One region of the Aureibacillus halotolerans genome, then DNA from elsewhere that is predicted to be linked to it. Evidence: a T-box and tRNA genes for the amino acid it is inferred to sense, from the RefSeq annotation. Region 1 holds a T-box; the other holds one or more tRNA genes.
The links. The T-box of region 1 lies ahead of tyrS (tyrosine--tRNA ligase). A T-box ahead of a tRNA ligase gene usually reads a tRNA of that ligase, here a tRNA-Tyr.
Positions count from the first base shown of each region.

Region 2: it has a tRNA-Tyr gene. The T-box ahead of tyrS (tyrosine--tRNA ligase) is inferred to sense a tRNA for this amino acid. The anticodon was not compared.

Region 1 is NZ_SNYJ01000008.1:31,497-46,789, reverse strand. It holds gene EV213_RS10735 (carbohydrate ABC transporter permease) at 1-167, opposite strand, end outside; gene EV213_RS10730 (carbohydrate ABC transporter permease) at 164-1,045, opposite strand; gene EV213_RS10725 (extracellular solute-binding protein) at 1,106-2,281, opposite strand; gene tyrS (tyrosine--tRNA ligase) at 2,582-3,847, opposite strand; T-box leader at 4,074-4,299, opposite strand; gene EV213_RS10715 (transglycosylase domain-containing protein) at 4,465-7,350, shown strand; gene EV213_RS10710 (S-layer homology domain-containing protein) at 7,397-10,570, opposite strand; gene rph (rifamycin-inactivating phosphotransferase) at 11,159-13,786, opposite strand; gene EV213_RS10700 (TetR/AcrR family transcriptional regulator) at 13,941-14,525, shown strand; gene acsA (acetate--CoA ligase) at 14,823-15,293, opposite strand, start outside.
Region 2 is NZ_SNYJ01000005.1:27,115-42,407, forward strand. It holds gene EV213_RS07440 (immunoglobulin-like domain-containing protein) at 260-4,438, shown strand; gene EV213_RS07445 (uroporphyrinogen-III synthase) at 4,945-5,763, opposite strand; gene EV213_RS07450 (NAD(P)-dependent oxidoreductase) at 5,823-6,437, opposite strand; gene EV213_RS07455 (sirohydrochlorin chelatase) at 6,434-7,180, opposite strand; gene EV213_RS07460 (transposase) at 7,841-9,034, opposite strand; tRNA gene EV213_RS07465 (tRNA-Glu) at 9,632-9,706, shown strand; tRNA gene EV213_RS07470 (tRNA-Tyr) at 9,721-9,805, shown strand; tRNA gene EV213_RS07475 (tRNA-Gln) at 9,813-9,887, shown strand; tRNA gene EV213_RS07480 (tRNA-Lys) at 9,889-9,961, shown strand; gene EV213_RS07485 (GNAT family N-acetyltransferase) at 10,120-10,584, shown strand; gene sigW (RNA polymerase sigma factor SigW) at 10,921-11,484, shown strand; gene EV213_RS07495 (anti-sigma factor family protein) at 11,502-12,107, shown strand; gene cdaA (diadenylate cyclase CdaA) at 12,522-13,343, shown strand; gene EV213_RS07505 (CdaR family protein) at 13,336-14,652, shown strand; gene glmM (phosphoglucosamine mutase) at 14,745-15,293, shown strand, end outside.

The DNA of each region.
Region 1 (15,293 bases):
TTCAAAGAAACAAAAAGCATCCAGATGATTGGAAACACGAACATAATCGCTGCGACGATCGCAGCTGTCATCTTTACACTTTTTAATGGATCGCGATTTTTTTGTAGCAAGGAGGCATGTTTAGTAGGAGCTGACGTCGATGAGTGTGCAGTTGTTGTTTTTCTCATATCATGCTTCCCTCCTTCCCTCTTCCACGAATTTGAGCAATGGAAAGCAGCAACAATAAGAAGAACAACGCATACGACATGGCCGATGCATACCCGAGATCAAAGCGTACAAAACCTATCTCATAAATATATTGGATCAGTGGCCGAGTGGCCGTTCCCGGACCTCCATCTGTAATTAAGAGAATTTGAGCAAACACCTTAAAGGAGGCAAGTACTTGAAGCAACAACACGACTCGCGCAATCGGAACGAGCTGTGGCAGTGTAATTTTGAAAAACATTTGTGTCCTCGTTGCACCGTCAATTTCTGCTGCTTCGTATAGCTGATCCGGGATGTCCTGCAAAGCTGTGAGAAACAGAATCAAGTTAAAGCCTACTGTCCACCACAGTGTGACCGCAACGATGCTCAACCAAGCAAGCGTTGGATTGTTCAGCCAAAAAGGCTCTGCATCCGTCCCAAACATTTGGATGGCGTTGTTCACAAAGCCTGTATAGGGTTGCAGCATAAAAATCGCAAGGTAGGAGATGACAGACACAGACAGGATGCTTGGAATAAAAAACGCTCCACGAAAAATGGATTGCAATGTAGTTTGTATATTGGCGAGTAGTGCCAACCCTAACGCGAGCAAAATCATTGTTGGCGTCGACAGGATAACAAACAACATCGTATTCCCTAAAGAACTCCAAAAGTCCGGATCTTCAAGGAGGCGGGCATAATGATCAAAACCTCTAAAGCCTTTCTTTTCAATCAATGTCCAATCAAACAAGCTCATTTGCAATCCTTTTGCGATTGGATAAACTGTAAAAACAAGATAAACAAGCAAAAATGGCAATAAAAACGGTAACGGCTTTAGCCAATTAAGGGATCTTTTTTGCTTCATCGATTGTTCACCACCAATTTGATATTTTTGATGAAACCAATTGCTGTGAGACAAGCCGATTTACGGTACAAGCACCTCTAGTTCATCAATCATGATGTCAATAGCCTCTTCCGGAGACGCATTGTTTGTCCAGATGAGATCAAGATTACGCTGCATAATCGTCTGTGCTGCTCCTGCATAAATGGTCTTACTAGGAAACACAACATTTTGGGCTACTTCTGCATAAGACGATCGATAGGGTTGCTCAAGATACGCATCTTCTTGCAATATCGATGTCTTCGCTGGAATATGTCCTGCTTTCGCCCATTCGGCCCCTTGATCAAGAACAAATGCCATAAACTCCATTCCGGCACGCTTTCGTTCTGGAGACATATCAGGATCTGCCGGCATGACAATCGTATGTGAGCCCCCAAAGTCCCCAGGTTGTTCAAACAGCTGCGGCAATGGCAGCGGGATAAACTCAAGCCCTTCCGTTTGCTCCCAAATTCCTGTTGCCCATACCCCTGTCAGCATTGAAACGGCTTTTCCAGACTGAAAGCTTTGATAAAAATCTCCTAGGTTTGGTGGGATTAGCTCATGCTCATGATAAAGACTCTTCAAATACGTTGCCGCCTTAATCGCAATTTCTCTATCCATCGTTATTTCTGTTTCTGTCAGATCATCAGATAACATTGGCGTCCCACCCATTTGGAAATAGACCGCCCACCACCAACGGTACGGGTCGACACCTGTCGAAGACATGGCAATTGGGAACTTTTGAGGAAGCGCTTTCTTTGCTTTCGTAAAAAAATCTATAAATCCTTCTGGAGTCTCTTCCATTGCCACATTGCCATTTTCATCTAGCAGACCTGCTTCCGTCACCAGCTCCTTGTTCAAATATAAAATAAACGGGTGTGTATCAATCGGTATTGCATAGTGATTTCCATCAAGAACAATCGACTCTTCCACGTTTTGTGTAATACCGCCCCATTTGAAACCGATTTCATTTGCAAGGTCATCAAGAGGTGCGGCAAGACCTTGATAATAAAGCTCTGGGACACGTGCGGCATGGGAGACAGCTAAATCCGGTCCTTTACCTGCTGCTACGCTAGTGACAAGCTTTGTGTAGTAATCTGCCCAAGCAATGGTCGGACTTTCTACAAAGACGTCGTTTTGACTTTCGTTATAGGCATCCACAATCGACAGCATGTACTCCTGATCTCCACCGGAGAACAAGTTCCAAAACACAAGCTTCATTCGCCCATCTTCCGTTTGCCCAGTTTGCTGCGAGCATCCACAAAGGAGAAACATTAGACAAAAAGCCATTATAAAAAAGCTGTTTCGCATGCTCTCACCCTTTCTTATTAAAATATTCTTAATAAGTGTAGAGCATGTTTGATAACATAATCAATATTGAATACTCTGGCTTTTTGTGCTTTTCAAAGGAATAAGCAATTTTCAGAATGCAAAACCCTTCGGAGCCAATGGGTCCAACGCAAATAAAAAAACACCGTGCGAAACAATAATTTGCTCCGCATGATGCTCTCATTTTAGCCATTACACACATTCAATCAAGACGTATTTCTTCTTCCCTCGTCGGACAATCACAAATGTGCCATCCAGTTTATCATCATCACTTAGCTGCAGCTGCACATCTGTTTTCTTCTCGCCATTAATGGAAATCGCACCATTTTGAATATCCTCACGCGCCTGGCGTTTTGAAGGAGAGACTCCACATTCAACAAGCATATCGACAAGCGGCAATTCCTGCTTCGTCCATGACGCAGAAGGAACATCTTTAAAACCTTGACGAATTTCATCACCGGATAAGTCACTTAGTGATCCTCCGCCAAACAATGCTTTTGAAATATGAATCGCTTGCTGGAGCGCTTTTTCGCCATGAATCATGTTTGTCATTTCTTCAGCCAAGCTACGTTGCGCTTTTCGTTCCTCTGGTGCTTTTTCCATCTCGGTTTGTAACGCTTTAATGTCTTCAAGCGAAATAAACGTAAAGCTTTTCAGAAATTTAATGACATCTCGATCATCTGTGTTCAACCAAAACTGATAAAACTCATAAGGTGTTGTTTTCTCTCCATCCAACCATACTGCTCCGCCTGCCGTTTTCCCAAACTTAGAGCCATCACTTTTCGTAATCAAAGGCATTGTGACACCGTGGACATCCGACTTCCCTAATGTTCGACGAATAAGCTCAATCCCCGCTGTTATGTTGCCCCACTGATCACTTCCGCCAATTTGTAGCTTGCAATTGTAGGTTTTGTACAAATTCATAAAATCATAGGACTGTAAAATCATGTAACTAAATTCTGTGTAAGACAAGCCTTTTTCTAATCTCGAATCCACGGAGTCTTTGGCAAGCATATAGTTAATGCTGAAATGCTTCCCGATATCTCTCAGAAATGGAATGACCTCTAATTCACCAAGCCACTCGTAATTGTTTGCCATGACAGCTGGATGAGCATCATCGTTAAAATCGATAATGGTCCCAATTTGATCCTTAATTTTATCCGCCCATTGCTGAACAGTCTCCGCAGGGTTCAGGGACCGTTCCTCAGATCTTCCGCTCGGGTCACCAATAAGTCCCGTGCCTCCTCCTACGAGGGCAACAGGTCGATGGCCCGCATTTTGAAACCTACGCAACGTTAACAGTGGCAAAAGATGACCGATATGCAGGCTATCTGCTGTCGCATCAAACCCGCAATACAATGAAAGCGATTCTTCTTCAAGTTGTTTTGTTAGTACGTCCACATCAGTGGATTGGTGGATTAACCCTCTCGCCTCTAAATCCTTCACTAATTCACTCATTTGACTCATCCTTTAGCTCGTGTATTTAGGGCGTGTCTTAAAACACGCTCAGAGGCATCTGTCACCGCCTTTTTGTTCCCACCTGCGTTCCTTTTCCTTGACGCACGCCCGGTACGCCTGCGGACAAGCGCCTTGGTTGGAACTAAAATTCGGCAACATTTGCTCACTTCTGAGTTCTAAGACACACCATAGAAAAATGCACAACGTAAAAAAGCCCTCTTCTTCAGCCAAGGACGATGACATTGCACCGCGGTACCACCTTGTTTGAAGACAAACGCTTCCTCTCTTCCCTGTAACGAAGGGTCCCGCTTTTTACTCATGCTTAAACAGCGTTCGCAAAAAGAGCATCCGAGAATGTAATTCACTAATTGCAGCGGGTCGATTTTCACCAGCCATCGACTCTCTAATTTTTCCGCATGACAAAAGCTACTGTTTCCCATCATCGCTATAACGTATATGTGATAGGAATAGTTTTAGCATATGACGTTTTGTTTGTCAATAAATGCTTTATTCGTGGGACGCAAAGAAGGACGAGAGTTGTCTATTTTTGCCTTTTCACTCTATAGACTTCAATGGTTTTATGCTATAATAGTGCTGATTTAGAAAGGAGGGTGAGAATGGCTGATCAATGGCGCCAATTCAAGGAATGGCTCTCGAATATTCTTAAGAACGTAAAGACACAACGAATCCTTGCAAGCACTCGAATTACATACAAAGTTGGCTGGAACTTACTGTTGCTCTTTTTCATGACCTGCATTGTTGTCTTTGCTTTCGCTGGGGGCGTCGGTGCAGGGTATTTCGCTGCTCTCGTAAAAGATGAACCAATTCGCGACTATGAAAGCATGAAAACAGACCTTTATAATTACAATGAAACGACACAGCTTTACTTTGCGAATAACGATTATCTCGGAAAACTCAGCTCGGATTTGTATCGTGAAGAGGTTGATCTAGAGGACGTATCCCCATTTGTTGTCGATGCAATCATTGCTACGGAGGATCAGCTTTTCCATGAACATCACGGAGTTGTTCCAAAAGCAGTCATGCGAGCAGTTTATCAGGAGCTAACAAACGCTGACAATCGCTCAGGTGGTAGCACACTCACACAGCAAATTATTAAAAATCAAATTCTGACGAACGAGGTGTCGTTCGACCGCAAGGCAAAAGAAATCTTGCTTGCCATGCGTCTTGAGAGATACTTTAAAAAGGAAGATATTATTGAAGCGTATTTAAACATCGTTCCATTCGGCAGAGACGCCGCAGGACGTAATATTGCTGGCGTACAAACGGCCGCACGAGGCATCTTCGGAATTGACGCCTCCGAACTAAACCTTGCCCAATCTGCTTATATTGCTGGTTTGCCACAGAGTCCATCAAGGTTTACGCCTTTTACGAACTTTGGGGAAGTAAAACCAGATTTGTCACCAAGCATAGATAAAATGCACCTTGTTCTCAGTCGGATGTTTGAAACGAACATCATTGATGAGCAAGCTTATGAAGACGCATTGGCCTACGATGTAACAGCAGATTTCACATCACCAGGATCGCTTCCGAATCAAGAATACCCGTGGCTCACTGTGGAAATTGAGAAAAGGGCGAAAGTAATTCTTTTAGAACAGCTCGCTGCAGAAGATGGTGTATCCAAGGAAACCTTACAGGCAGATAATGAATTGTTTAACTCGTATTATGATGAAGCGCAAACAGCTCTTCACAAAAATGGCTATACGATTCATACAACGATTCAGAAGGATATGTACGACCGGATGCAGGACGTGAAAAATCAATTTACCCTCTATGGATCAGAAAAACCAGAAACCATCATTGACCCAGATACAGGAGAAGAAATTACAGAAATGGAGCCTGTAGAAACAGGTGCTATGCTAATTGAAAACAGCACCGGGCGGATTTTAAGCTTTGTGGCAGGACGAGATCATGAGAGACAAGCGCAAAATCATGCGACTAGTGCGCTCCGTTCAAACGGGTCAACGATGAAGCCATTGCTCGTCTATGCACCAGCGCTTGAGTTAGGTGTTGCTCAGCCTGGCACACTCATTGCAGATGTGAAATACAGCATACGAGCAGGTAGCGACATTTGGAGTCCTAGTAATTACGGTGGTGGTTATCATGGGCTCACTTCCGCACGTCGAGCACTCGCCAGCTCTTACAATATTCCTGCCGCCAAGCTATATGTCGATATGCTAAAAAGTGGACACCAACCAACCACTTATCTTGAAAAGATGGGTGTCACTTCCCTTGTACCTGGGGACAAATCGAACTATTCGATGGCTTTAGGTGCTTTAACAAAAGGCATAACCGTCGAAGAAAATGTCAATGCCTTTTCCACCTTTGGCAATCAAGGCAAATTTACCGATGCGTATCTCATCGAGAAAATTGTTTCCAAAGACAATGAAACTGTATATGAGCATGAAACAACAACTGTTGATGTTTTCTCACCGCAGACGAATTTTATGATGCTCTCAATGCTTGAAGATGTCATTTCAGGCGGTACGGCCGTTAGCTTGCCAGGCTTTTTAAACTTCCAGTCCGAATGGGCCGGAAAAACAGGGACCTCACAAAATTACAACGACGCATGGTTTGTTGCGACAAATCCAAAGGTCACATTTGGCGTTTGGATGGGCTATGATACGCCAAAGCCATTGGAAGTTTCCTATCAAGGTTACTCTTATGGGTCAAGAAACATAAAGCTCTGGGCTGAACTAATGAACGTTGCTTATGACGTAAATCCTGAGCTTGTGACTGGTGGCTCTTTTGAAAGACCGGATGGTGTTGTACAGCTCACCTTTTGTGGCATTTCAGGCAAGCTTCCATCTGAGCTTTGCCAACAAGCGGGTTTAGTCACAACTGACTTATTTAACGCAAAATATGTCCCTACTGAACGGGATAACAGCTTTATACAAGGAGAATACGTCAGCATTCAAGGGACGCCTTATTCTGCCTTAAGCGGAACACCAAGTGCATTTACTCGGTATGGAGCGATGCTAAACCCTGCCTTTATCCAACAATCGGGGTATGATCAAGTCGAAAACCCAAAACAGCTCCTTTCAGGAAACCTTAACCTGTTAACGCCTCGTAGTGGGAGCGCTATTGAAAATGGCAGAGCACCAGCTCCGGTATTTGTGAATCATTCAGGAAGTGCCATCAGCTGGAGTACAAGTGACACAGATGTTGTTGGATACTATGTTTATAGAAACGGCCAACGGATTGCTACTGTGCCAGCTCATCAACAGAGCATCTCTGCTGGAAGCGGTGATTACAACGTTGTAGCCATCGACATTGCAGGCAACCAATCGCCGTGGTCTAATACAGTGACTGGGGAATCCAGCGAATCTGATACTTCTGAGGACAGTGACGTATCCACTGAAGATGAGAATGCAAGCGATACCGACTCGTCAACAGATGTACCTGATAGCTCGACACCTGCCTCCGAAGAGCAAGAAGAAACGTTGGAGCAGGACAATGATGCTTCTGAAGAAAACGAACAATAAAAAAACGCGATGAGCAGAAAGTTAAGCTCATCGCGTTTTTTTGATCTTATAGTTGATTTTCTGAAAGGTCGCCTTGTACATCATTGATTCGAAGCTCAAGGTCTTCAATCGTATTTTCGTTCTCATCCGCAATTGGTGCTCGTTGCTCAACGTACTCGCCAACAAGGTCCTCCACAGTATCCCCGTTCAAATCAACTACAAGGTAAACTCTATCACCATTGACTGATGCTTCTTCTACTGAATACCGATCATTCGAGATTGTGAATGACAAGTAATTGACAGAACGGTCGTCAATATCTGTTGTAAACTCAAGAGACACGACGGCTTTGTCTTCTTCTCCTTTTAATTCATGAACGTAGACATGCTCTTCGCCATCAGATGTTTCAACCTGTGACGCGATCCCATCAATCACACGTATGTGATCGAGCAGTATAGTTTGTCCATATCGGTTTGTTGTATTTACATCATCACGATCAACCGTAGTGACATATACACGATGGCCATCATACGTCATGTCACTATCTAACTCGTCATCAAGATACACATAGATATATGGACGATCGTCATCTTCATCATAATCGAATGAGGCGTCAAGCTCAGTGTCGTTGGAATCAAGCGACCCATTGTTGTTCTCGTCCGCATACACAATGAAATCATCATCATCAAAATCATAGACAATGCTCGAAAGTTCAATGCGTAGCTCATCCAGTTCTGTCGCACGGATGTTGTCTTCTTTTGCACCAAATGTGTTGGATGCACTGAGTGTAATGTCATTTGAAAAATTGACCGTTTGAACTCCATTTTTGTCTGCTACTCGTCCAACAAGAAGGGAAAGGTCGTCCAAGGTACCTTTTTCAGCTACGTATTGAACATCATCAAAAAAGCGATCCCACTCTCCTGTAGATGCACTATCACGCTCAATCACGATTTCTGCTTGTGTTTGTTGATCATACGTATTAATATCTACCGTTATTCCACGAAGCTCATCCAATTGATGAAGCAAGATGGAGGTGTTTTGATAACGAAGCTCATAGAGGTTTAATTGTTCTATGCCATTTGCCCCGGTATCCTGCATTTCACGGCCAAAGTCAACGACAAAGCGAACCTCGTCATCGTCTGTTGTTAACACATTGGCTTTAAAGGCGCTCGGTGCAGCCACACTACCAGCGTTAAACGTGTAGGATAATTGGTCATTCGTTTCTCCAAATAGATCTTCAATCTCATCGACATAAAGCGTATAGTCCTGTGGTGAAAAATCGCCATAGCGTGCATCAAGAACGATGGTGACTTGTTGGTTTTGATGAGAAATGCTTTTAATTTCGATTGTTTTCCCATCGTCACCTGTGATCTCATAGTTGCTCTTTTCGTTGGCATGCTCTTTTAACACAGGCTCAGAAAACTGTACGTCAAGCGTGACATAACGATCCGTCGTGTCAGTTTCCTCCAACATAGTCACAGATGCAATTTCAGGCGCCTCATTGTTGTCGACCATCGTATAGTCGAGGGTATCACTCTTATTTTCGTTGCCCCAATGGTCCTCTAATGCATTTGCGTCAATAATGATTTCGCCTTCTTCAGGAAGCGTTTCATCCTCCGCAAACGTCAAGACAACTTCATTACCATTTTTAACGATCGCGTCCGTCGCATCGATGGACGACTTCGTGTGATGAAAGTCATTGTGCGCATTGCTAGACAACTCCACATCGCTATCAAACACAAGCGTGGCTGTCGTTGGATAGATGTCTTTAATCTCTGTAACCACAGGATCAGTCGTGTCATAGTCCATCTCAAAATTAAAGCTATCCTCGTCAACAACAAACCCAAAATAATCTTTAATGCCACGACCAATGTTTAACGTATAATCGCCTTCATCTAGGTCTTTATTGAACGTCACATTGAGTTCTTGTCCATAGCTGAAGGATTGAATTTCAGAAACACGATGGCTCTCATCGTCAATGTCAAACGAATCCTCAATGTCGCGGTTGGTTACTCGTTCGCCGTTTGCAACACCAGTATCCATCGGCTCGGAAAAGATCACTTTGATTGTGTCTTCACTTACAGGCAAAATCTCAACGACCTCCGGCGGTGTCGTATCCGTAAACGAAAGCTCAAACTCCTTCTCTTCACCATCAATGGCTTCGTCGATTCGCAAGTAACCTTCATCATCAAACGTATCTCTTAACGTTAGAATGACCTGATCCTCTACCGCTGTAGCGTCCAATAATTCGCCTTTGTCCCCATTCTTGTCTTCGTACGTATAATAATTCACGTTTTCAACAATGGCTTTTGAGTACCCACTATGGTTTAACTCAACGATGATTTGCTTAAGGTTTTCCATATCAACGCCTTCAACCTGCAACGGCTGATTTTCTACCGTTACGTCAACCTCAGCTTTTTGGTTGTAGCCAGCTAATGTACCATAGATTGTGTAATCGCCTTCCACATTGGCATCAAAGTTGCTTAAATCCCAAGTGACATCAACTGAGGTTGTTTCACCATTGACCGTTGTCACCTCAAGTGTTTCTGGCAAAGAAAGGGATTCTCCAGCATGAATTGTTACATCATCAACAGATTCAATGTCGAGATCTTCAAGTGCTCCCGCATTCTCAAGACCGCGGACGATGAAGGCAGAAAACTGACCTCTAGTCACTTCATCCTGAGGTCCATAAGAACCGTCGCCTTTGCCTTTCGTCAATTCATTCTGATAAAGGATTTCAACATTCTCTCTATGTACGTCTTGCACAGAGGCGAGATCTGATAAAGACACGTTCACGCCTTCTATTGGTTGTAGATCAAATGCCCTCACGAGAAGTGTTGCCATTTCTTCACGGCTTAACGATGCTTCAGGTGCATAATAATCGCCATAGCCTTTAGAGATTCCACTAGCCACAAGAGCGGCGACTTCATCGTTGTAATACGCATCACCAGGGATGTCATTAAAAGCTTCTAACAACTCGTTAGCATCATCTGGTACTTGTAGATCAAGGGCCCTTGTGAACATCACTGCGGCTTGCGCTCGTGTGAGAGAAGCCTGTGGTTGAAACGTGCCATCTGGAAAGCCCGTAATGACACCACGTTCAACCAATGCCATAATATCGTCATAATGACCATTTGATGAGGTTAAGTCAGTAAATTCCGCTGCTTGAGAGACGCCAGGAAGGGCAATAGAGGCCACAGCGGCAACGCTGACGGCACTTGCTAAGAAACGATGATTTGACATATACTTTTCTCCCTTTTTCATAGATTCATTGTTCGTAACTGCTTTACCCTATGTTACAGCTCTTAGAATCAGCCATGGGTACACCCTTCTAGCTTACAGCATTCGACATACACGGGCAACCAGCATTTACATGAAACGTTACATCCTGCCAAGGGAAAAAGCATTTTTTTACAAGAGCCTGGGACATACTTGACGCAAAAGCACGAAATTAAATTCATCTAGGGTGTGTCTGAGAACTCAGAAGGGAGCAGATGTTGCCGAATTTTCGTTCCAAGCAAGGCGCTTTTTCGCAGGCGTACCGGACGTACGTCAAGGAAAAGGAACGCAGCAGGGGACGAAAAGGCGGTGACAGATGTCTCTTAGCGAGTTTTAAGACACGCCCTAATAGGCAACGTGCACCTGGATAAAGATTTTAATAACACCGGAAGGAATGCTACGGGTTAGGCATGCGCCAACATATAATAAGCGGCAAGAACGACAAAACGTGTCGTCTTACCGCTTATTATATGTAACTCCAAATTCGGTTTCCGACTAACGATAGTAGTCATTTAAATGTAAAATATATAGTAACGACATCGTTCCTGCACATTATCTATCTTCCAAAATTTCCACATACCCCTCTGTTCCATTCACTCTGATTCTCTGCCCATCTTTGATGCGTTTCGTAGCGTTTTGGACGCCGACAACACCAGGCAGGCCATATTCCCGGGTTACGACGGCACCATGCGTCGTAAAGCCCCCGACTTCCGTCACGAGTCCTTTGATAGTGACAAACAAAGGCGTCCAACTCGGATCAGTAAACTGAGTGACAAGGATGTCTCCTTCTTCGACGTCCGCTTCATCGACCGACAGTACGACCCTGGCACGACCCTCAACGACCCCTGAAGAGACCGGAATTCCGGGAATTGCCTCATCAGGGAGATTTCCTGTGGTCATTGTCACTGGCGGAACATATCCGTCGGAGGTAAACACACGCGGAGGCGTCAGCTTTTCAAAACGAACGAATGCTTCTTTCCGCTTTTCGATGACAGCGGCGTCGAGCGTATTCGTCCTTACGACCTCACGAAGTTCATCCATATATAAATAAAATACATCCTCGGCTGCTTTGATTGTTCCTTGATCTACCAATCGCTGAGCTTCCTTCATCATTGCTTTTTTATACACCTGAAATCGACGGACGATATAATATTTTGGATCTTCCCTACAACCGCTGAAGTTTCGAAGCAAGCGAATGTTTTTTTTGATTTTTTTCACTTTTCTCCGTCCGCCACGCAGACTTGCTATGCGCCGAAGAATATCCTCTTCTTTGTCTTGCGCCTCCTCCTTTCCGCTTTGGAAGCGACTTCTGTGTTCGCCCGGTTCCAACAAATGAATGTTGTTCAGAAGCAAAGGAATCAGCTGTGTCGGTTTTTCTTCAAAGCGCGCTTTCGTAATATCGATCTCACCCGGGCAGCGCATTCCGAACTTTACGAAAAATGATTGAAATGCTGCATATGATTCTTTTCCACCAGGAAGAGTTTGCATTGTTTCAAAGAACGTCTTATCTTCTGGCCGTTGCGCCAAATACTCTAAGACAGCAGGCTGCTGTCGAATTGTGTCAGCGACGTCACATAGCTCTTGGCCCATTTCAGTAGTAACGTTGTGGTCAAGGGATTTGGCCAGTGTATCCGCCGCATTTTTGTCCCCAAGCCATTTCGCTATCTTCTTGTTGAGTGAATCATGTGTGAGAATTGCGGCAATAATGGCACCAAGCATCGTTGGGTGGTAAGCCATTGCCAATAAATTCTTTTTGTCTTTTTCAATAAAGTCAAAGATACGGTCACCTGAACATTTAGACAACTGTTGCTCCATTTGTTCAATATCCGTTTCAAACGAACGCGTTAAATGATTGATGATTACAGGGTCATTTTTCCTCATCACTTGAATGGCTTTTGCGATGGAGCCAACGTTGAATACGCCCCCCTGAATATTACGCTTTCCCTTTGGAAGCGAAGCTAGAAAGACTTTATCGTTGGTGAGATTTTTAAGCGCCCCCTGGATAAGGAGATCCTGCTTGCCCGTTGCCATGACGAGCCGTGCTCTCCCAACCTTTGAAGATAAATCATGCGTAATATCGGAAAACAACCTTCCGCCAATCCTGTCCATGCGGACATCTGAGATCATCTCGAAAAAAGACATCCCTAACGGTTTGATCGCATCCGTCATCATCTGGATATGGCCAATGGACATGTAGACACGTGGTGTCCTGGTATTTGTAACGTCGGGGAGCGGAAACAACGTCGTTATCGCGCGACTTTGCACGATATAAAAGCGTCCATCGCTCTGGCACCATTCAATATCTTGAGGCGTGCCAAACTCGTTTTCAATCGTCTTTCCCATCTCCGCCAACACCTTGACCTGATCGTCGGTCAGGACCTGCTGCTTCTGGCGTTCTCCATCCACGCGTGTCTCCAGGATCCCCTGTTCAGCGGTTTTTATCTCCAGTTCTTTGACGCCAATTGATTTTTCCGTGATATTCTCCGCCTTCACTTTATAACTATCCGGATTGACCAACCCTGACACTAACGCCTCCCCTAATCCGAAGCTTGCGTCAATCGTTAGTGAAGCGCGATCTGAGGTCATCGGATCCGCGGTAAACATCGTACCAGCGGCCTCGGACGCAACCATTTTTTGCACAACGACAGACAAGTGGACATTGCGATGGTCAAACCCATGCTGCATACGGTAAGCGATTGCGCGATCCGTAAAAAGGGATGCCCAGCATTTGCCGATGTGACGCAAAATTTCACCAGTACCCTTTATATTTAAGTAGGTGTCCTGCTGGCCAGCAAATGAAGCATGTGGTAAATCTTCTGCTGTCGCACTAGATCTGATGGCAAATGCTTCTTCGTTATTGAATCCGCGAAGCGCCTTCGTAATCTCACCTTCAATTTCTTTTCCTATGTCGATTCCTTCAATTACGGCACGAATGTCATTCGCTGTTGTGGTAATTAGATTTCTGTCCGCAGACGTCAAGTTTGCCAATGTGTCTAATAGTCCAACCAACTGAGGACTACTGTTAATCATTCTTTTATAGGCGTCCGTCGTCACGCAAAATCCGTCCGGCACATGGATCTCTTCAATTTTCGCCAATTTCCCAAGGTTCAATCCTTTTCCGCCAACGGCAGCAAGATCCTCCTGTGTAATGTCAGCAAACGAAATAATATATGGTTTCATAAGCCACCTCTACCTATTTTATTATTTAAAATAAAGTTTTGAAATATCACTTCATATATTTCATAATATATAAGCTAAATTTTAAAGTCAATGACTTTTGTAATATATTTTATTCAATTTCAAAACTATGGTATGATACACTCGGGTGATGAAAATGAGCGGTTATGAAAGACGAACTCAAGCAAAAAAAGAGGCCATAATAAACGCTGTTTGGGAGCTTTTTACGAAGCGTGGGGTGACCGATGTAAGCATCAGTGAGATTGCCGCGAAAGCGAATGTTTCCCAAGTGTCCATCTATAATTATTTCGGAAGCAAAAACGCCCTCGCCAAGGAGGTGCTCCTCTCCTATATGAATGAGACAATCAAAGGCTATGAGGCATTATTGGACATGGATCTTCCATTCGCTGAAAAACTCACTTTGATTATGGATAAAAAACAATCTGCGACTGATGAAATCAGCCATTCCGCATTTAGTCAAATGGCCTGGGAGGATAAAACGTTCCAGGAGATTTACAAAGAAATTGTCCATACGAAAGCCATCTCGATCTATATGAAGTTTATTGAGTTAGGCAAAAAAGAAGGTGCCCTAGATGAAAACATACCAAATGAAGCCATCCTCGCTTTCCTCCTCTCATCCGTGGCCGTCACAGGACAGGCAGAGTATTTGCAGACTAGCACCGAGTATAAAAGAGGAATCTTGAAGCTGTATTCCTATGGGCTGTTTGGCAAAGGAGAGTAAAAGCAGAAAGACTCGCGAATGACACTTTCCTCACTCGTTCAGAACCGAATGCCATGGTTATGTCAATAAAGGCAGCGGAGAACTCCCGACAGCCTATAATTCAATACATGCGATTTCTAATTGAAGCGGAATGTCCTTCGACTCAGGGAGTGAAGAGCACTTGGTGGAGATTCCTTGTAGTTGCCTATCAGAGCCATGTTGACGATAGTTCTTCGATGATTAGGTTTGGAACAAGTTACTTTTAAAGCTGCATTAAAAAATCCTGTAAGCAAAAATCGCTTACAGGACAATTTCATATTAATCTTCCATCGTTGAAAGGTCACCGGTTGGTAGGTCGAGTTCCCATGCTTTAAGGACCCTACGCATGATTTTTCCACTTCTTGTCTTCGGAAGCTTATCTTTAAATTCAATCTCTCTAGGGGCAGCATGTGCGGCAAGTCCTTTCTTCACATGTTGCCGAATGTCTTCAATTAGCTCATCAGAGGCTTCATATCCCGTACGTAATGCGATAAACGCTTTTATAATTTCGCCTCTTATGGCATCAGGCTTTCCAATGACACCTGCCTCTGCAACAGCAGGGTGCTCGACAAGCTTGCTTTCCACTTCAAATGGGCCAACACGTTCTCCTGAAGTCATGATCACATCATCGACACGTCCTTGAAACCAGAAATACCCTTCCTCGTCTTTATACGCTGAGTCGCCTGAGACATACCAGTCGTTGGCTGTAAAATAGGAATCGTATTTTTCCGGACGGTTCCAAATTTCCCG
Region 2 (15,293 bases), on a different contig from region 1:
TTACACACGCTTATTTCACATCAACAAAATTATTTGAATTTTTAATCTTTTAAGATAGCCATTTTTACGGCTTGATTTCAATCCATACAGCTAGATCTCAAGAGGCTTCCTTTTAGCTAAGAACACTTTTCTGCCGTGTGCCACGCGCTATGCGGCTTACAAAGGACCGCTGGTGGTTAGGAGCCAACGTTTCTTTACGCGCTGCCTCCTGTCCAAAGGAATTGCTTAAAAAAATAATAAAACAAAAAAGGAGTCAACCATGTTCTCTCAATTTTCATTCATCAGAAAGACTTTTCTATTGTTTCTCACCATGACCCTTGTACTGACCGCTTATCGTCCGTCTCTAGCTGCAGAAGAAGAAATTTTTGAATATAGAGACAATGGTGATGGCACAATCACCATCACCGACTATGTTGGGACGGAAAGTGAAGTCACCATTCCTCATCAATTGGGTGGAAAGGACGTCACAAGTATTGGGGAAGATGCTTTTTCTTACAACGAACTGACAAGTGTGACCCTCCCAGATAGCGTCGTGAGTATTGAAAAGACAGCTTTCGCAGAGAACCAACTGACAAGTGTGACCCTCCCAGATAGCATCGTGAGTATTGGACAGGCAGCTTTCCAACGTAACCAACTGACAAGTGTGACCTTCCCAGACAGCATCAAGAGTATTGGAGAGGGATCTTTTCAAGGTAACCAATTGACAAGTGTGACTTTCCCGAATAGCGTCGAGCGTATTGGAAATTATGCTTTTACTAGCAATCAACTGACAAGCGTGACCCTCTCGGAAAGTGTCGAGGCTATTGGAGAGGCAGTTTTCGCCGGCAACCAGTTGACAAGTGTGATCATCCCGGATAGCGTCAAGAGTATTGGAAGTGCTTCTTTTATAAATAATCAACTGACAAGTGTGACCATTCCGAAAAGTGTTGAAACTATTGGAGAAGGTGCTTTTTCATCAAATCCATTATCAGAAGTTATTATACATGCGTTGAAGATTAAAATACATGAAAGAGCATTTTACCAATTAACAAATTTGGTTATTTATGGACATGAAGAATCTACAGTTAAAGCTTATGCAAAGCTTCATGGAATAACGTTTGGCGCGTTTGAAGATGCGTTTGATTCTATCACTATCGCGTATGCGCCTGGTGACGATGCAAACCATGTGACGCAGGACGTAGGTTTGCCAGAGCGAGTAAACGCCGAGGTTGTGATTTGGTCGAGCAGCAATGAGGAAGTGATTGCTTCTGACGGGACGGTTAACCGTCCGGATCATACGACAGGAAATATAGATGTAACGCTGACCGCAACGATTATGGAAGGGCCAGCGAAAGGGACAAGGACGTTTCTTTTGACCGTACTGCGAGAGGAGCCGACAGATGAAGAGACTTTGTCGGAAGCCTTGAACGCTCTGGCAATCGTCTATTCCGCGGGAGACGAAGCGAGCAGCGTGACGAGTGATGTTACGTTGGCCGAGCAGGGTTTACATGGGACAACGGTTGAGTGGGAAAGCAGTAACGAAGCATTGATTGCGTCCGATGGTACAGTAAGCCGCCCGCATTATACAGCGGAGAATGCGAAAGTAACGCTGACCGCAACGTTAACCAAAGGAGCGTTTGCGGCCAAGAAAACGTTTGAGTTAACGGTGGTTAGAGCGGTTCAGACGGAAGAAGAAGCATTTACGGAAGCCCTGAACGCCCTGGCAATCGGTTATGCCACGGGAGACGAAGCGAGCAGCGTGACGAGTGATGTTACGTTGGCCGAGCAGGGTTTACATGGGACAACGGTCAAGTGGGAAAGTAATAACGAAGCAGTAATTGCGTCTGATGGTAAGGTGACACGCCCGCATTATACAGCGGAAAATGCGAAGGTAACGCTGACCGCAACGTTAACCAAAGGAGCGTTTGCGGCCAAGAAAACGTTTGAGTTAACGGTGGTTAGAGCGGTTCAGACGGAAGAAGAAGCATTCACGGAAGCCATGAACGCCCTGGCAATCGGTTATGCCACGGGAGACGAAGCGGACAGCGTGACGAGTGATGTTACGTTGGTCGAGCAGGGTTTACATGGAACAACGGTCAAGTGGGAAAGTAATAACGAAGCAGCGATTGCGTCTGATGGTAAGGTGACGCGCCCGCATTATACAGCGGAAAATGCGAAGGTAACGCTGACCGCAACGTTAACCAAAGGAGCGTTTGCGGCCAAGAAGACGTTTGAGTTAACGGTGGTTAGAGCGGTTCAGACGGAAGAAGAAGCATTCACGGAAGCCCTGAACGCCCTGGCAATCGGTTATGCCACGGGAGACGAAGCGAGCAGCGTGACGAGTGATGTTACGTTGATTGAGCAGGGTTTACATGGAACAACGGTCAAGTGGGAAAGTAATAACGAAGCAGCGATTGCGTCTGATGGTAAGGTGACGCGCCCGCATTATACAGCGGAAAATGCGAAGGTAACGCTGACCGCAACGTTAACCAAAGGAGCGTTTGCGGCCAAGAAAACGTTTGAGTTAACGGTGGTTAGAGCGGTTCAGACGGAAGAAGAAGCATTCACGGAAGCCCTGAACGCCCTGGCAATCGGTTATGCCACGGGAGACGAAGCGGACAGCGTGACGAGTGATGTTACGTTGGTCGAGCAGGGCCTGCACGGGACAACGGTCAAGTGGGAAAGTAATAACGAAGCAGCGATTGCGTCTGATGGTAAGGTGACGCGCCCGCACTATACAGCTGAGAATGCGAAAGTAACGCTGACCGCAACGTTAACCAAAGGAGCGTTTGCGGCCAAGAAAACGTTTGAGTTAACGGTGGTTAGAGCGGTTCAGACGGAAGAAGAAGCATTCGCGGAAGCCTTGAACGCCCTGGCAATCGGTTATGTTCCTGGAGACTCAGCGGGTAGCGTGACGAAGGAAGTTACGTTGGTCAAGCAGGGCTTGCACGGGACAACCGTCAAGTGGGAAAGTAATAACGAAGCAGTGATTGCGTCTGATGGTACCGTAGATCGCCCGCACTATACAGCGGAGAATGCGAAAGTAACGTTGACCGCAACATTAACCAAAGAAGCGTTTGCGGCCAAGAAAACGTTTGCGTTAACAGTTTTGGCTGACTCAAGACCTAACCGTTCGTCGGAAGAAGAGGATGAGAAGGAGGACGACGAGAGAAAATCGCAAACAAATCAATGGTCTATTGATCTAAAGGTCAATGGGAAGGCAGATCGTGGGTTGGCAGAAATGAAACAAGTAAAGACGGATGATGGGCGTTTGTTGCTAGTGATCTCTTTGACAGATGAAGATAAATTAAAGAAACGCCTAGAAGCTTCCACGTCTCCCAAAATTGACTTGTCGACGGACAGTTGGTTGTGGGAAAACATGGATGGAGCGCCTTGGGATGATGTCGATGGGCTTCGTTTGGAAAGCTCGTATGCCTTGGCAGAATGGTTGGGGGAACACAAAGTGGATTTAGCTCTTGGAAACTCTCTAGGAGAGTTGGAATTAAACTACGCTGCATTCAACCTACGCATCGATTCTTTGCATGAAAAAGGATATGACCCAACGGATTTCATGTTAGGAATTCAATTGAGTCGAGCGTCGAGCGAGGACCGGCAGGCACTGCAATCCGCCCTCACCGCTTTGCCGGGCGAACGAATAGGTCCGCCGATAGAGGTGCTCGTAACGGCAACGGATGGCGAAAAAATCGAGACCATTCGTCCGTGGGATGGGTATTCGAAAATTTCAATCCATCAGGAGGACATTCACAGTATTAGTACGGCGGTAAGACTCAATGGAATGGATGATGTGGATGGCGTGCCGACCGTAACAGACGAGACGAAAAAACAGGCAGTTTTTCGCGCTCGCGAGCCCGGTATCTATGGACTGATCAGCTATTCACCTGTGTTTCGTGATGTCGAACAGCGTTGGAGTGAAGACGTGGTGGAGGACATGGCTGCCCGCCTCATTGTAGACGGTGTGACGGATATGAAGTTTGATCCGAAGCGTGACGTTACACGTGCGGAGGTGGCAGCGATGATCGCGCGGTCATTGGGGGTTATTGGAAGTTATTCTCAATTGAGTGAGGATGTTTGGTACCAAGAAGCTTTAGAAGCGGTGGGAGAAAAGTCGCTGATGGTGGGTGATCCAGACGGAAGTTTCCGTCCGAATGATACGCTGAGCCGCCAGGAAGCCGCCGTGATTCTAAATCGAGTGCAACGAATGATTGGTGAATCGTTGGAGCTTAGCGGCGCAGAAGTGGAGAATCACTTGTCCCGCTGGTCCGATCATGCCGAGATTGCTCCATGGGCTGAGGTTGCTTTAGCTGAAGTATACAAGCATGGCATTTTGTTGGGGGATACAACGGGTACAGTGCGTCCTAGAGATTCGGTCACAAGAGAAGAAATGACCGCTATTCTGCATAGAATGTTGGAGCGAGCAGGCTGGATCGGATCATTGTGAATGTGGAACTAATATTCTCGGCTCAGTCAGGGCGATGTATGGTGATATTGAAGGCGAGAACCCCCACTTCAAGCGTGTGAAGTAGGGGGTGAATCGTCTTTGGACAATGTATAGCAATTCAAACATTATTTTAGAGTAATTTACACTCAACCGCTCTTTCGACGTGGCTTGGTCGTGACCAGTGCTCTTTGCCCGTATGACGACTGAGCTTAATAATGCAAGCGTTTTTATCTGAGCCACTTTCCACCTGCGCTCTGACACTGAGCACAAGCACCGTGTCAGAGTGTGCTTTTTTAATGCGTTGAATGGTCATCATTTTTGCTTTTCATCGTCACGACAACTCCGACAATGCAGCCAACAATCACAGCGATACAAACAAGTAGTGCAAGTGTGGTCATTAAAAAACCCATACGCTCCCCTGCCTTCTAAACTTCATGGTTATCTCTAGTGTAGCGGATTTCAGGAGAGGCGACGGTGACAATTTACTGACAAATGCGAATGGGTGTTTAACGATTGCTAACCGATTCTAGGTGATTGGCCAATTGAACAATTAAGTCGCCCATACGTTGGCTTGCTGATTCTACAAAACTAGTTACGCCTTCCTCGTGCAAGGCTTCAGAGGTGACTTTGCCAACCGATCCAGCGACAACGTCCTGACGATTAAAGGCCTGCTGCAAGGCTTCATCGTTGTTCGCCTTTTTTGCATACGTGAACAAGTGGCGGACCTGTGTAGCACTTGTAAAGGCAACGGCATTTACACGGTGCTGGAGAACGTGGTCCAACAGTTCTGCCAATGTTTCCTCTGGAGGCATTTCATGGACGTACGGCTGTAGCGTAACGACGCTGCAACCGGTGTCTCGAATGTCGTTCACCCATTCTGGCTCATGGTCATAAAGCTGAACAGCAATGGTCTCGGTTCCTTTTAATGTAGGAAGCCATTGCTTCAAAAGCAAACGTATCGTGCCGTCTTCATCCGATATTGTACTGGATAGACCATTGTCTGCGAGATACGCCTGTGTTTTTCGTCCGCGAGAAGCGATGGATGCGGTATTCAATGCGGTGATCCAGTCGTCTTTTTTGTTCGCCTGCTCGGCCACATCCTGTATTTTTCGTGCCCCCATGCCGGTCGTCAGCATAAACCAGTCGGGCTCTGCCGCTAGAACCTTCTCTATATCTTGAAGGACGGCTTCTTCACGCAGAAACGAAGTGCCTTGAATCGGACAAACGACGGACTGGCCTTCGTTTTTTTCAATCATCGCTGTCAGTTCTTCACTTTTTCGTCCACCGGCAAGGGCGATGGTGCGTTGTTGTAATCCTTTTAACATGTTGGGTCACTGCCACGCTCGGTCGTGCGGCAGCTCCACCTCCTTTTCGTATGTTGCTCTTATTGATCGGGCAGCGCGTGAAGGGTGGCGAGCAGTTGCTCTTGCGCACGAACGTCTTTGTACAATGGATCTAACAGCTGTATGAGTTGCTCCCGTTTGTAGGCAGCCGACACATCTTTCGTTTTTAGAAGTTGGCGACAAGTTCGTAAAAAAGCCACATAAGCCTCGTCTTGTTGCGTAAATTGTGCGGCCCAAGCCGTCGTTAGCTGCTTCGCATAGGCTGGACTAGCTCCATTTGTAGAAAGCGCGAGCGTCAGGCTCCCTGCTTGTTCAAACGCAGGAATGGTGGCGTTGCCGAGGCTTGCATCAGAAGCTACATTAAGTAGCGTAGAGGGGTGAACAGCACGAGCGACCTCTTCGTTGACAGAATGTGGAGCCGCCGCAACGACGAAAAAACAGTTAAGCACATCCGAGGAATGGAAAGCTCTTTTCTGCCAGACAAGCGTCCCTTCCTCATGCAATGCCGCTAGTCCAGGCGTTACCTCCGGACTAACGACAGATAACTCAGGTTGGTGGGGAAGCAAGGCGCGCACCTTTCGTTCGGCAATGGACCCGCCCCCAATAACGGCAACACGTTTATTCTGTAAGTTGAGCATGACCGGAAAAGCGTTCAAAAGGAAAGTCTCTCCTGAACAATGCCTTCCTTTACACGGTCAATGAACACATCCATAAGTTCCGAATGTTTGCTCAAGTAAGTGGCAAGCTTGGCTTGATGCCCTTGGTGGTTTGCCATCTGTACAGCTTTCTCTAAATCATTCATCAGCAAGCCGGTAAAGACGAGGTAAGGAACGACGTACACCTTTGTTCCTCCCGCCAAAGCATTCTCAAACGCTTCCTGAAAAGTTGGTTTCTGAACGGCGAGATAGCAGGTTTCCACGTTAGGATGGCCTGAACGATGACGGTATGCTTCCACAATGGCTTCAAAATCCTCAGTTGCTGCATCGTCTCTGCTTCCTCTCCCAACGATTAAAATGGTATCTTCGGGAGAGGGTGGGGTACCGCAGGAAGCGACCTGTTTTTCAACAATGGCAGGCATCGTTTTGTGATCACCGATTGGTTGCCCGTAAGAAGCTCGTACATGGGGGTATTGCAGCAACACCCGATCTGCTTCAGTCGGGATATCCACCTTCGCATGCCCCGCGGAAAAGAGCAAAATTGGCATGATTAAAATGTCATGCACATTCTTCTTAATCATGAGGTCTAACGATTCTGGAATGGTCGGGCTTGTCAGCTCGAGGAATGACGTTATTTGCATAGGGACATCAAAGTGACTTTGAAGGGCGCGAATGTATTGTTTGGATTCTTGCTGTCCTGCTTCCGATCGTGTACCGTGACAGACGTACAAAATGCTTTTCAAAGGACCCCTCTTTCCTATGACGAAATTTTAATTCTTTTTGGGCATTTTACCATAGAATCCGCTAGGGAAGTGATGTTTTGTCAGCAGATTGACGTAGGTTTTTGGTTTTTTGGTAGAAAACAAATCATATTAATAATCAAAGACAACTTTCGCAGTGCAAAAATCACCTTCAATGTTAGCTAGCAAATCTTGAGTAGAAGTAAGGTGAGATAGATCGCTTGACTTAAAAGAAAACGCGTCGAGGTCTTATCGAGTCGATGCTGCACTTGTGCCCCTATAGGCGCAAAGAAAAGGATGAAATCACGATCACTTCGTCAAAATACTTCGCTTTCCGCGGGCACGGCTTCAGCTTCCTCAGAAAGCTAAAGCTTTCCTGCGGGATCTTCAGCTCGCGCTGTTCCCGCAGGAGTCTGCGTGTTTTGACTACGCTGATGTTTGTTTCTGCGTAAATTTTTTTATTTGTCCGGGTCTCGTATAACGAGTGAGGGTTTTGCAAAATAACAACTTTCTAGAAACAAATCAGATAGAATTCGCATGAAATCCATGGATGAGCATGCGGATTCCAAACGTGCTCAGCTTCCTTCTGTTCGATCACCTAGAAAAGGACAGACGGGCAGAATGTTTTAATAGCGGGTAGGGGTGTCAGTTTTTCAACGATCCTCAAGCCGCATTCTGAGCGATTGTTCGCTTCGCAGCTAGCGATGAAGCTAAAAGAACGATGGCATTCAGAATGATATATGTGGTCACTTTTTTCAGTTTTCTCACGTGGAGATCATCCGACGTCAAGTGATCTTTCATTCGAGAATTAACTCTTTCGACACTCGACCTTTGCTTGTACGTTTCGTTCCAATGACGCGTTCCACGGTGAGGTTGCGAAAACCGGCGGACATCTTGGTCTACATCGACCTTTTTCACCATTCCGTAATTGGATGGCGAACACCATGTAGTGCCGTGGGGACACTCTACATGGCCCGTGGCATGAGGACAGCGGAATTTCAAATGTGACCCGTCTGTCCCCCAATAGGTCATGTCATAGCCCATCGAACAGCGCGGCGTTCCAATGGACGAAAAACCAGATGGCGGTTCTTTCTCGTTCCTGAGATTCAATGGAATGATGGCTTGGGCGCCATGTGCTTTGACCACTTCGTAGTTTCTTTTTTGATCATATCCGGCATCTCCCGTGACATAGGTGAAAGAGACAGACTGTGCGGCTTTCTCGACGAGGCTCGGTCCGATCTCACCATCCGTTATATGGGCTGGTGTGACTTCAATGGCGACGGGTAGCTCGCTCGCTGTATCAACGGCTAAGTGAGCCTTGTATCCAAACCAAGTGAGTAGGTTTCCGAAGCTGTCACGTTTCGCTCCCCATGACGCTTCATCCTTCTGTTGGCAGCGTGATTTTGGTCGTTTTTTCTCATAGGCGTCAATCGCTGTGCTGTCAATGGCAATCGTGGTTCCATCAATGATGCCTTCATCCCAACAACGCTGAACTAAATCGTTAAAGAGTTGATCAAGAAGACCCTGATCTGTCAGCTGACGAAAGGTTCGGCTTAATGTTGAAATGGAAGGCGCTTTGTCTTCGAGAGAAAATCCACATCGGTAACGAAACGATATATCACTGTCCAATCTTCTGTGAAGGGCTGTAAAAGTGAAATACCCTTCAAGTGGTGCGATGAGGAGTGCTCGTAATATCGCTTCACGAGAATGCCCTTGAGCACCTTGGGGTGATTTGCTTTTCAACATGGCGGCATAAGGTCGAAGGTCAAGCTCTTTAAAAAAGATTGAAAAACGATCATTTGATTCCATCTCAAGCAACTCTTGCAAGGTAAATAGAGAATCTTGTAGAATATACAAAGAGGACTTCACTCCTTTGGAAAGATAGGTTTCGCTACTTATCTCTTTCTACAATTTGGGGTGAAGTCCTTTTCCTTTGTTTTAAAACCCTTGCGCCGCAAGGTTCAATAATTATGCAAAACCCTCGAGTAAGAAAGTGTGTTAAGACGTGTTGTTTACCAAACAAGATAAGGAAGTGCATCGTTTCTGCAAAGTTACATCACCTAGTGCAGTGTTGATGCAGCGGTGGACATATGTTTAGATAACTTACGCAGGACAAAAATCATCTACCCCTTAATCACCAAAAGAATCTTTTTTTAATTGTAATTAAAGCATAAATGCTGATCATTAAAAGCAGCCACTAGCGAGACCCCACAGAGCGCGCAAGCGATCGAGGAGGCGCAGCAGAAGCCCGCGGAAAGCGAGCGTATGGCAGCTTGCATAGAAAGCAACCCCAATATTGAATTTCAGATTTACCCAGCTATATCTAAGCGTGTCTCCAAAATGTAAGGCGCGAAAGTTGAGCAGTCAAAGATATCACTTTTATTAAAATTTCTTCTAAAAACGCTTGTTTTTTGTTGGCCTGCCTTATATAATGATATCTGGCGTTTGAAAAGAGGCCCGTTGGTCAAGCGGTTAAGACACCGCCCTTTCACGGCGGTAACACGGGTTCGAATCCCGTACGGGTCACCAATGATTTTTACAATGGAGGGGTAGCGAAGTGGCTAAACGCGGCGGACTGTAAATCCGCTCCCTCCGGGTTCGGCGGTTCGAATCCGCCCCCCTCCACCATTGTGATTGGGCTATAGCCAAGCGGTAAGGCAACGGACTTTGACTCCGTCACTCGTTGGTTCGAATCCAGCTAGCCCAGCCACGAGCCATTAGCTCAGTTGGTAGAGCATCTGACTTTTAATCAGAGGGTCGGAGGTTCGAATCCTCCATGGCTCATCTGACACACGACAACCCTTCATCATTGAGAAGGGTTGTTTTTCGTTTATCTCGAATAATTGAGTGGATAGAAGCGGTATGATGCAATTGCGGTTGGATCATATTTCTTCCGTACTTAATGAAGAAGGATGATGGAATAAAGGTCAAAGGGGACAATGATGACATATACATTTGAAATGATGACCCAAGAACAAGCTATGGATATCGCATATAAATGGCATTATGATGGAGATTATTCTTTTTATGATATGGAAGCCGATAAAGAAGATTTAGAGGAATTTGTGGACCCGAAAAAACGAGGGGACACTATGTATTCCGTTACTATGTATAATGAATTGGTCGGTTTTTTTAGCGTGTACAAGGGAGAAGATTCTACATTCGATATAGGCTTAGGAATGAGACCGGACTTAACCGGTAAAGGCGAAGGAGTAAAGTTTCTAAACGCAGGTATAGCATTTGTGAAAAGTGAATTTAAACCAAAAAAAATAACATTATCAGTTGCGACCTTTAATCAAAGAGCGATCAAACTTTATCGGAAAGTTGGATTTATAGAAACGACTACTTTTATGCAGGACACAAATGGAAGTACATTTGAATTTTTGAAAATGGAATACGAATGTTAACTTTTGGGCGTCCCATAAAGCTCTTGAGTGACAAACAGTAAAGGTGTGCATAGCAAAGGAACGCACGGAGCGGAAGCGATCCCGAGGAGAAAGAAAGCGAGCCAAAAACAAAAAATATATTGCCTTGAGAAACTTCTCAACTTCATTTGATTAACAAAAAAACACATTGCCCCAATTATTTCTCTGTCAACCTTTGGTATAATACAGTGGTGCGCTTCTAGACAGAATCCGCATTTCAGCGCACATCTGTTTTATGAAAAATTTTTATCAAAGAATGAAACCTTGCGGAGAGATCAATCGTATATAACGGATAGCCGCAGCGAGCGGAGGTAAATCATGGACTCAATAGTGAAGGAACGCATTCGCCAGGTGAAGAAAGGCGATCAAAATGCGTACGGCGATATTGTCGAGCTTTATAAGAATAAGGTGTACCATATATGTTATAGAGTGCTAGGGAATGCGCACGAAGCAGAGGATATGGCACAAGAGGCGTTTATTCGAGCGTATGTAAACATCCATACGTATGATACCTCGAAGAAGTTCTCCACGTGGCTCTATCGGATTGCGACGAATGTGTCCATTGATCGTATGCGGAAGAAAAAGCCGGACTTCTCTTTGGATGCGGAAGTGCACGGGACGGAAGGTCTCGATATGTATTCACAACTATCGTCTGAAGATCCGCTTGTGGAGGAGCAAGTGGAATCTTTGGAACTCCAGGGGTGGATACAAGAGGAAATTATGGGCCTCCCGTTGAAGTATCGTTCTGCCGTTGTATTAAAATACATTGAGGATTTGTCCTTGAAAGAAATCTCAGACATCCTTGACTTGCCAATCAATACAGTCAAAACGAGAATTCGCCGTGGTCGTGAGGCGCTAAGAAAACGACTTGGAAAAGCCTGATGAAAGGAGGAGCAAGCATGGGGTGCCCTACTCAAATTGTTGAAATGATGCACGATTATTTAGACGGTGAGCTTTCAGCTGAAAAGCAAAAAGAGCTTCATCAGCATTTAAAAGAATGCTCAACATGTCACCAGCATTATGTTGAGCTGAAGAAAACCGTTGCTATCATTCAAGCGACACCAAAAATGGAAGCACCTGATGGGTTTACAGCTTCTGTTCTCGGTCAGCTCCCAAAAGAGAAAAAAACAGTGGTTTACCGCCGATGGTTTACCGCTCACCCGATAGTGACAGCCGCAGCCATTTTCTTTCTATTATTTGTCGGAGGCATCTCTGCCGTCTGGACAGACCAAGATCAGCTACAAATGTCTTCACAAAGCAATCTGGATGTCGAAGGCAGCACTGTGATTGTCCCTGAAGGTGAAGTCATCGAAGGCGATGTGCTAGTGAAGAATGGGGACTTGGACATACGCGGAAAAGTCACAGGGAATGTGACCGTGATTAACGGAAACATTTTAGGTAATGGCGAGCAATATATGGCAAAATCCGGTAAGGTCGTTGGCGACATTGAAGAAATTGATCAAGTGTTTGAGTGGCTCTTGTACCAGCTCAAATCACTTTTCTAGGATAGATATAAACGGAAGAATTGCCGAGTGGTTGAGCGGCAATTCTTTTTTATATAGAGTGAGAGGAGCTCTTACTGTGCGGATACAGCCCTGAGGTGCTCGGATAGACCGGGAAAGTGCTCGGTTTCCAATCCAAACTGTGTGGATAAAAGGGAGTGTGTTCGACAGGAACGCAACTTCCCTGAGGTGCACGGCACCGCGCAGTGACCCCTTCATATTGATATTCTACTTTTCCATCACCCCCACATGTCCTTAAAATGGACGAGGGGGACGAAAGGTCTAGGTGAAAAAGGGGCAAAAGTAAGACGCTGCTGATTCCTATTGATGTGCCATTCTGTGATATAATGAGGCTGGTGTTGGGCATGATGACCAATACAACCGCTTTAATTTTTCGTACCGAAGGAAGTGTGAGGGATGAACTTTGAAGAACTCCCTTGGATTCAATATGTAACGACGATCGTGGATATTCTTGTCGTTTGGTACGTGGTGTACAAGCTGATCATGCTCATTCGTGGCACGAAGGCCGTGCAGCTGTTAAAAGGCATCGTCGTCATTTTTGGTGTCTGGTTCATTAGCAGCTACTTTGGTCTCCGAACGTTGGAATGGCTGATGGGCGAAGCGGTCACCTGGGGTTTCCTTGCCGTCATTATCATCTTTCAGCCGGAGCTTCGAAGGGCACTCGAACAATTAGGGCGAGGCAAGCTTTTCTCAAGGGGCTCCTTTAATGAAGAAGATGAGCAGACACGGACGATTGAAGCCATAGGCAAAGCAGTTCAGTACATGGCCAAACGTAGAATTGGGGCATTGATCTCGATTGAACGTGAAACCGGCTTGAATGAATATGTTGAAACCGGTATTCAAATGAATGCCAGACTTACCTCTGAGCTACTCATTAACTTGTTCATTCCAAACACCCCGCTCCATGATGGCGCCGTCATTCTTAAACAACAAGAGATTGCCGCAGCGGCGTGTTACTTGCCCCTCTCAGAAAGCCCGTTTATTACGAAAGAGCTTGGGACAAGGCACAGAGCTGCATTGGGAATCAGTGAAGTCACAGACTGTCTGACAGTTATCGTGTCTGAAGAAACGGGCCAAGTGTCGTTAACGAAGAATGGGGAATTACACAGAGATTTAACAATTGATGCATTAAAGGAAATGCTTTCAGAAGAAACCATGTTGCCTGCCAAATCTGTCACCGCATCTAAGTGGCAATGGAGGGGGCGTAAAAATGGATAAATTGATGAATACGCCGTGGTTCGTCAAGATTATTTCACTCGTGCTGGCGGTTTTGTTGTTTTTGATCGTCACGACCGAAACGACGCCGGGGGACAGGAACAATTCAAATGTGCTTCCGCAAGTTTCGGAAACTGAGGAAATTTACAACGTTCCAATTGCCACTCATACTGAGGGTCCGCAATATGTTGTGTCGGATGAAGCACAAACGGCAGACATTTACTTAGAAGGTCCGACGAGTGTGATTCGTGCCACGTTAAACCAGCAAAATTTTGAAGTGTTTGTCGATGTGACAGGCTTGGAGCCTGGCACGCATGAGGTGGATGTCCAATACTCAGGCTTCTCCAATCGCCTTAACGTGACGTTAGACCCTGCGCAGATCAATGTAACGATTGAGCCAGAGGTATCAAATGTCTATCCTGTAAGCATAGACTATATTAATCAAGGGAATATGGCAGAGGGTTATAGTGCGGGAGATGCGATCGTACAACCAGATTCCGTGAGGGTGACTGGGCCGCAAAGCGAAATGGAACGCATTGCGCTTGTGAAAACCTGGATTGACCTAGCCAATATTTCAGAAACCTTCCAGTCGAATGCACTTGTTAAGGTATACGACCAACGAGGCAATGAGCTTGATGTGACTGTTGAACCATCTAGTGTCGAGGTCGAAGTGCCGGTGGCTGCCCCTAGCAAAACCGTTCCAATTGAGGCAGTAGGAACTGGGGATGCCGCAGAAGGCTTCGAAGTCTCAAATCTTTCACCTACGCCACAGCAAGTGACGATCTCCGGTCCACAGAACGTGCTTGACGGTATTGAGCGCATACAAACGGAGGGAATTGACCTCTCTGGCATCGACAGCAGCGACGCTATTGAAATCGGACTCGACCTTCCGGAAAGCATTACGGCAGATCCAGAGACGGTAACAGTTGATGTCACTGTAGATGAAATTCCAGATGCGACGGTCCAAGTGCCAGAAGTGCAGGTGCAAGCTGAAAATGCCCCTGAAGGAGAGGAAATTGCCATTTCCGCTCCTCAAGGCGGCGTTATGAATGTGTCTGCCACTGGAGCTGAAAGTATTTTGAGTGGTCTGACCAATGAGGACATCATTGTCATAGCTGATTTATCAGGCCTTGGACAGGGAACACATGAGGTGCCTTTGCAGGTGACTCCTGTCGACGGGATCGCATTCACGCTGCCACGTCAAACCGCAGTGGTGACGATCGGCACACCAGACAATACGGAAGCACCACCACCAGCAAACACTGAGGACACGGATGCAGAAACTGACACGACAGCAACAGACGCAGCATAGAACGGTTTTGGCAAACGTGCCAGACAAATGCAGGTTCGCTTGAATCTGCGAAATAATCGTTTTTGCAAAAAACGAAGGAGCGATTGACTTTTATGGGTAAATATTTTGGAACAGATGGTGTACGTGGCGTGGCCAACAGCGAATTAACGCCAGAGCTTGCGTTTAAGATTGGCCGTTGCGGCGGATATGTACTGACCAGAAACAACGAAAAGCCAAAGGTCCTGATTGGAAGAGATACACGCATTTCTGGACATATGCTTGAAGGCGCTCTCGTCGCAGGATTGCTGTCTATTGGGGCAGAGGTGATGCGCATTGGCGTTATATCTACACCGGGCGTTGCTTATTTAACGAAGGCAATGGGCGCTCAAGCAGGGGTCATGATTTCTGCGTCCCATAACCCTGTGGAAGACAACGGCATCAAGTTTTTTGGCCCAGACGGTTTTAAATTATTGGACGCTCAAGAAGCGGAAATTGAGTCTCTTATTGATGCAGCGGATGATGAACTGCCACGTCCAGTCGGCGCAGACTTGGGTCAAGTCACTGACTACTTTGAAGGCACACAAAAATACCTACAATACTTAAAACATACTGTGGATGAAGATTTCGATGGCCTACATATTGCCCTCGACTGTGCACACGGA